DNA from 2 places in the Streptomyces sp. NPDC041200 genome. Region 2 is predicted to be linked to the other one. Evidence: predicted binding sites of a transcription regulator. Region 2 holds the regulator's gene; the other holds the start of a gene.
The links. The regulator HspR, encoded in region 2, represses chaperone genes until heat shock. The targets are predictions, from matches to a motif close to TTGAGNNNNNNNNNCTCAA.
Positions count from the first base shown of each region.

Region 1: a site for HspR is predicted at 1,983-2,001, ahead of lon (endopeptidase La). Genes of this name have one in related genera too.

Region 1 covers NZ_JBVIZF010000001.1:596,557-599,960, forward strand. The annotation lists gene ACZ6CL_RS02865 (response regulator transcription factor) at 1-152, opposite strand, end outside; gene ACZ6CL_RS02870 (spermidine synthase family protein) at 294-1,028, opposite strand; gene ACZ6CL_RS02875 (rhomboid-like protein) at 1,320-1,916, shown strand; gene lon (endopeptidase La) at 2,024-3,404, shown strand, end outside.
Region 2 covers NZ_JBVIZF010000019.1:115,017-118,420, reverse strand. The annotation lists gene grpE (nucleotide exchange factor GrpE) at 1-102, shown strand, start outside; gene dnaJ (molecular chaperone DnaJ) at 148-1,335, shown strand; gene ACZ6CL_RS30915 (heat shock protein transcriptional repressor HspR) at 1,340-1,825, shown strand; gene ACZ6CL_RS30910 (cupin domain-containing protein) at 1,944-2,315, shown strand; gene proP (glycine betaine/L-proline transporter ProP) at 2,456-3,404, shown strand, end outside.

The DNA of each region.
Region 1 (3,404 bases), on a different contig from region 2:
TCCGCGGCCGTCTGCACCTGGAAGCCCTCGGCGCGCAGCCGGGCCGCGATGGCGTCCACTATGGTCGGATCATCCTCGACGACGAGAATCCGGCGCTGCGCGCCCGGGGTGGTCGTGGCGCCCCCGTTGTGGCCGTTGTGCATCTGCTCCATACGCCCGCCCCTGCGTCGTTCTCATGAATCCGCGGCCGCCTACCGTTCGCGCGCGTGCCGAAACCCACGCCTTCCGCGCCTGGTCATTAACCGGCCACTTTTCGTAGGCAAGCAAGCGTAAGGGCAGCCTACGCGGCTCGGCTACGCGCCTCGAATCCCAAGATGCACCACGTCCGGCACACCCCGGGCAACGGTGATCTCTTCCGTACGCACCGATGTGAACCCGGCATTCCGGAGGGCCCGTTCGAACGCGGGCGACGGCTGGGCAGACCAGACGGCCAGCACCCCGCCGGGGGTGAGACGGGCCGCGCAGGCGGCGAGCCCGGCGGGGGAGTACAGCCCGCCGTTGTCCTCGGTGACGGTCCAGTCGGGGCCGTTGTCGATGTCCAGACACAGCGCGTCGTAGGGCCGCGCGCCCTCTGCGGGGCGTCGCAGATGCGCGACGAGATCGGCGTGGACGATCTCCGTCCGGGGGTCGGCCAGCGCCTCGCCGGAGAGCGCCGCCAGCGGTCCGTCCCGGTGCCAGTCGATCACCGCCGCCTCCCGCTCGACGACCGCTATCCGTCCCCACCGGGGCTCGGAAACCGCCTCGACCAGCGAAAACCCCACGCCGAGGCCGCCGATGAGCAGTGCGGGCGAGATGCGGCCGGGCGGCAGCGCGTCGAGCGCGGCGCGGATCAGCCGACGCTCGGAGCGGCCGTCGGAGGTGTCCATGAGGAAGCACCCATTGGCGATGATCTCGAAGACGGCCCCGTCGCCGGTGCCGCCCTCGCCCGTGCCGCCACCCCGCTGCCGCAGCACCACCTCGCCGTACGGGCCCTCCCGGCGGTCGACGGTCACCGGCCGGTCGTCGGCGATGTCGTACGGCGACTGCATGGGGCGGGTCCTCCCGGGCTTTCTCGTATGAGCTGGCGCCCTCATCCTCGCGCCGAGGCGACCCGCCGGTCCAACCGATAAAGGGCGCGGAGATGTGACGCGAATGTGGCGGCCTTCACATCGCGGGACCGGTGAGATGACTCACGGGGGCGCGTGTGTTGAGAGGTCTGCGCGGATATACGCCACCCGCGCGTGACAGCCCGGGAAAGGGGGCCAGCGGTGACGACCTCGGCCTCCCGGACCCCGGCCCGCCGCTCCGGTGCGCGCCCGTGGTCCCCGCTCCGGAGCCACGTGGCGCATCTCGGGGGCGTGCCGTTCACCCTCTGCTACTCGCTGATCCTCCTCGGCACCGGCCTCTACGCCCACCTCGGCGACCCCCGCACCGTCCACGCCCTGCTCGCGGGCTCCAGCACCGACGTCTCCCACCTCTCCCAACGGCCGCTGCTGACCCTGCTGGCCAGCGCGCTGTGGGTGGTCGGCGGCATCACCTCCCCCTACCTCGTCGCCTTCCTCCTCGTGCTCGGCGCGCTGGAGCGCCGCGTCGGCGGGCCGCGCACCGCCGGGGTCTTCCTGCTCGGCCACGTCCTGGCGACGCTGCTCACCGAGATCCCGGTCGCCGCGTCCGTCGCCGTCGGCCACCTCCCGGACAGCTCGCTGCGCCGCCTCGACTACGGCGTCAGCTACGGCCTGATCGCCTGCGCCGGAGCCCTCGCCGGACTCCTGCCGCCCCGCCCCCGGTGGGTGCTGACCGGCGGGATCGGCGCCGCGCTGATCGCCGGAAGCCTGGCGCACTTCGACCCCCTCACCGACTGGGGTCACGCCCTGGCCCTGCTGATCGGCGTCGCCTGCTGGCCGTACGCCCGCCGGGCCGCTCGGCGGCGCGGGTGATCGCCCACGGCGGGATGATCGCTCACAGCGAACACCGGTCCGGGAACACCTGAGCCCTCGCACGCATTGAGTCTGCATAGCTCAACTTGCCTGCCGAAGGGGAGATCATGGCTTCGCTGTCTACACCGCTCACCCTGCCCGTATTGCCCCTCGATGACGAGGTCGTGCTGCCCGGCATGGTGGTCCCGCTGGACCTTTCCGATACCGATGTGCGCGCCGCCGTGGAGGCCGCGCAGGCCGCTGCCCGGGCCGATGGGGGGAAGCCGCGGGTGCTGCTGGTGCCGCGTATCGACGGGACGTACGCGGGCATCGGCACGCTCGGCACCGTCGAGCAGGTGGGCCGGCTGTCCGATGGCGATCCCGGGGCGCTCATCCGTGGAGTGCGACGTGTGCGGGTCGGAGCCGGGACGACCGGGCCCGGGGCCGCGCTGTGGATCGAGGGCACCGCGGTCGAGGAGATCGTGCCCGATCCGCTGCCGGGCGCCGTCACCGAACTGATGACGGAGTACAAGGCGCTGGCCACCAGCTGGCTGCGCAAGCGCGGCGCCTGGCAGGTCGTGGACCGGGTGCAGCAGATCGACGATGTCTCGCAGCTCGCCGACAACTCCGGATACTCACCCTTCCTCAGCGTCGCCCAGCGCGTGGAGCTGCTGGAGACGGCCGACCCGGTGGCGCGGCTCAAGCTGGCCGTCGGCTGGTTGGGCGATCACATGGCCGAGCAGGACGTGGCCGAGTCGATCGCCAAGGACGTCCAGGAGGGCGTCGACAAGCAGCAGCGCGAGTTCCTGCTGCGGCGGCAGATGGAGGCCGTGCGCAAGGAGCTGGCCGAGCTGAACGGCGATCCGGAGGACGAGTCCGATGACTACCGGGCCCGGGTCGAGGCCGCCGAGCTGCCCGAGAAGGTGCGCGAGGCGGCGCTGAAGGAGGTCGACAAGCTGGAGCGGGCCAGCGACCAGAGCCCCGAGGGCAGCTGGATCCGCACCTGGCTGGACACCGTCCTGGAGCTGCCGTGGAACGAGCGCACCGAGGACGCGTACGACATCCCGGGCGCCCAGGCGGTGCTCGACGCGGACCACGCGGGCCTGGCGGACGTGAAGGAGCGGATCACCGAGTACCTGGCGGTGCGCAAGCGCCGCAGCGACCGCGGCCTCGGGGTCGTGGGAGGCCGGCGCGGCGGGGCCGTGCTGGCGCTCGTCGGCCCGCCCGGCGTCGGGAAGACCAGCCTCGGCGAGAGCGTGGCCCGCGCGATGGGGCGCACGTTCGTCCGGGTCGCGCTCGGCGGCGTCCGCGACGAGGCGGAGATCCGCGGCCACCGGCGTACGTACGTGGGCGCGCTGCCCGGCCGGATCGTACGGGCCATCAAGGAGGCGGGCTCGATGAACCCGGTGGTCCTCCTGGACGAGATCGACAAGGTCGGCTCCGACTTCCGCGGCGACCCGGCCGCGGCCCTGCTGGAGGTCCTGGACCCGGCGCAGAACCACACCTTCC
Region 2 (3,404 bases):
GTCGCGGTCGCCGAGCCCCAGCCGGGTGCCTCGCCCAAGGGCCCGGGCGAAGGCGACGGCACGGCGCCGGACGAGGAGAGCGGTGGCCCGGAAGAGGGCTGACGCGACGGTGACGGCAGGAATATCAGGAGAGGAGGGACGTCGGGGATGAGCACCAAGGACTTCGTCGAGAAGGACTACTACAAGGTTCTCGGCGTCCCCAAGGACGCCACCGAGGCGGAGATCAAGAAGGCGTACCGGAAGCTCGCCCGCGAGTACCACCCGGACGCCAACAAGGGCGACGCCAAGGCCGAGGATCGCTTCAAGGAGATCTCCGAGGCGAACGACATCCTCGGCGACCCCAAGCGGCGCAAGGAGTACGACGAGGCCCGCTCCCTGTTCGGCAACGGGGGCTTCCGCCCCGGGCCGGGCGGGGCGGGCTCCACCGGAAGCTTCAACTTCGACCTGGGCGACCTCTTCGGTGGCGCCCAGGGCGGCCCCGGTGGCGCGGGCGGAGCGGGCGGCTTCGGCGGCGGGCTCGGCGACGTGTTCGGCGGTCTGTTCAACCGCGGCGGGCCCACCCGGACCCAGCCGCGGCGCGGCCAGGACGTCGAGTCCGAGGTGACGCTCAGCTTCACCGAGGCCGTCGAAGGGGCCACTGTTCCGCTGCGGATGTCCAGCCAGGCCCCGTGCAAGCCGTGCTCCGGCACCGGCGACAAGAACGGCACCCCGCGGGTCTGCCCGACCTGCGTCGGCACCGGTCAGGTCAGCCGGGGCGGCGGGGGCGGCTTCTCGCTCACCGACCCGTGCGTGGAGTGCCGGGGCCGCGGTCTGATCGCGCAGGACCCGTGCGAGACCTGCAAGGGCAGCGGACGGGCTCGTTCCGCCCGCACCATGCAGGTCCGCATCCCCGCGGGTGTCAGCGACGGCCAGCGGATCCGGCTGCGCGGCAAGGGCGCCCCGGGCGAGACCGGCGGTCCGGCCGGTGACCTCTACGTCATCGTCCATGTGGACCCGCATCCGGTCTTCGGCCGCCGCGGCGACAACCTGACCGTCACCGTCCCCGTCACCCTTCCGGAGGCGGCGCTCGGCGGCGAGATCAAGGTCCCGACGCTGGGCGGCCCGCCGGTCACCCTGAAGCTGCCGGCCGGCACGCCGGGCGGCCGGACGATGCGCGCCCGCGGCAAGGGCGCGGTGCGCAAGGACGGAACCCACGGCGACCTGCTGGTCACCGTTGAGGTGACGGTGCCGAAGGACCTCAGCGACTCGGCTCGCGAGGCGCTGGAGGCCTACCGGGATGCGACCGCGGGCGAGGACCCGCGGGCGGAGCTGTTCCAGGCCGCGAAGGGAGCATGACCCAATGGAGACGCACGGCCGAGGGGGCCTCGGAGGCAGGGGACCCGGCCGGTCACGTAATCCGTACGAGCTGACCGACGAATCGCCGGTGTACGTCATCTCGGTCGCCGCTCAGCTCTCCGGCCTGCATCCGCAGACCCTGCGTCAGTACGACCGCCTCGGGCTGGTCTCCCCGGACCGCACCGCCGGCCGCGGCCGGCGGTATTCCGCGCGCGACATCGACCAGCTGCGCCAGGTGCAGCAGCTGTCCCAGGACGAGGGGATCAACCTCGCCGGGATCAAGCGCATCATCGAGCTGGAGAACCAGGTCGCCGCGCTGCAGTCGCGCGTGGCCGAGCTGCAGTCGGCCGTCGAGGGCGCGGCCGCCGCCATGCAGCAGCGCGAGGCCCAGGTCCACGCCTCGTACCGTCGCGACCTGGTCCCCTACCAGGACGTCCACCAGGGCAGCGCGCTGGTCGTCTGGCGTCCCAAGCGCAAGCGAGCGGACTAGCGTCTCCCTTCACGTGAGCGACAGGCCCGGTGACCTCTACGGTCGCCGGGCCTGTCGTTTGGTGGCGAGGCATGTCGCGGGCGGGCGCACCATGGAGGTGTGGGAGGAGGTACCGCACATGTTGGAGATCAAGACGCTGGACAAGCCGGATGAGCGGCGGGACTTCCCCGGTGGGCATCTGGAAACGCTGCACCTGACGGGGCTCAACTTCGCCGTGGGCACCTTCGAGCCCGGCTGGCGCTGGCGGGAGTCGGTCCGGCCGCTGGCCGGTACCCAGAGCTGCCAGGTCCGCCACACCGGGATCGTGGTCCAGGGGCGGATGCGGCTGCGGATGGACGACGGCGCCGAGGGCGAGGTCGGCCCCGGCGATGTGTTCGTGGTGCCGCCCGGCCACGACGCGTGGGTGGTCGGCGACGAGCAGGTGGTCGTGTACGACACCGGCGGCGAGATGGCCGAGGCCTATGCGCGGACGGAAGGGGCAGATCCCTGATCACGGGTTTCGGCAGGTGGGGTGCCGGTAACGCGTAGCAGCCCGGATCCGTCAGCAGGGAAGAAATGAGTACCGGCCCCACACCCCCGCACAAGAGCGGCCGCCCGGCCAGAGGCGGCGGAAGCGAACGTACCGACCGCATGCTGCGGACGCTGCTCCGCCGCCGCAAGCGGTCGCTCGCTTACGAGGACGTCACGGTCGTCGACCGGCCGCGGCTGCGGCGCGCGGTGACCGCCACCGCGGTCGGCAACACCATGGAGTGGTTCGACTTCGGCGTCTACGCGTACGTCGCGGTCACCCTCGGCAAGGTCTTCTTCCCGTCCAGCTCCCCGGCCGCGCAGGTGGTGTCGACGTTCGCCACCTTCGCGGTCGCCTTCCTGGTGCGGCCGCTCGGCGGGCTGGTCTTCGGACCGCTGGGCGACCGCATCGGACGGCGCCGGGTGCTGTCCACCACCATGATCATGATGGCGGTCAGCACCTTCGCGGTGGGGCTGCTGCCCGGTTACGACTCCATCGGCTTCGCCGCGCCGCTGCTGCTGCTGGCGTGCCGGGTGGTGCAGGGCTTCTCGACCGGCGGTGAGTACGCGGGGGCGACCACGTACATCGCGGAGTTCGCGCCCGACCGGCGGCGCGGCTTCCTGGGCAGCTGGCTCGACTTCGGCACCTTCATCGGCTATTCGCTGGGCTCCGGGCTGGTCACGCTGCTGACCGCGGTGCTCGGGGACGACGGCATGACGGACTGGGGCTGGCGGCTTCCGTTCCTGGTCGCCGGGCCGCTCGGGATCATCGGGCTGTACATGCGGCTGCGGCTGGAGGAGAGCCCGGCGTTCCAGCAGGAGGCCGAACGGGCGGCCGAGGCGGCGAAGGCCGCGGCCGCCGGCGACGGCACGGCGCCGGTGGAGGAGGCGCGGCAGTCCGGCAAGGGGCGGCTGAAGGAGATCTTCACCCGGCACTGGCAGGCCGTGCTGATCTGCATGGGTCTTGTCCTGCTGTACAACGTCACCAACTACATGGTGACGTCCTACCTGCCGACGTACATGACCTCCACGCTCGGCGAGAACGCCACCACCGCGCAGCTGCTGGTGCTCG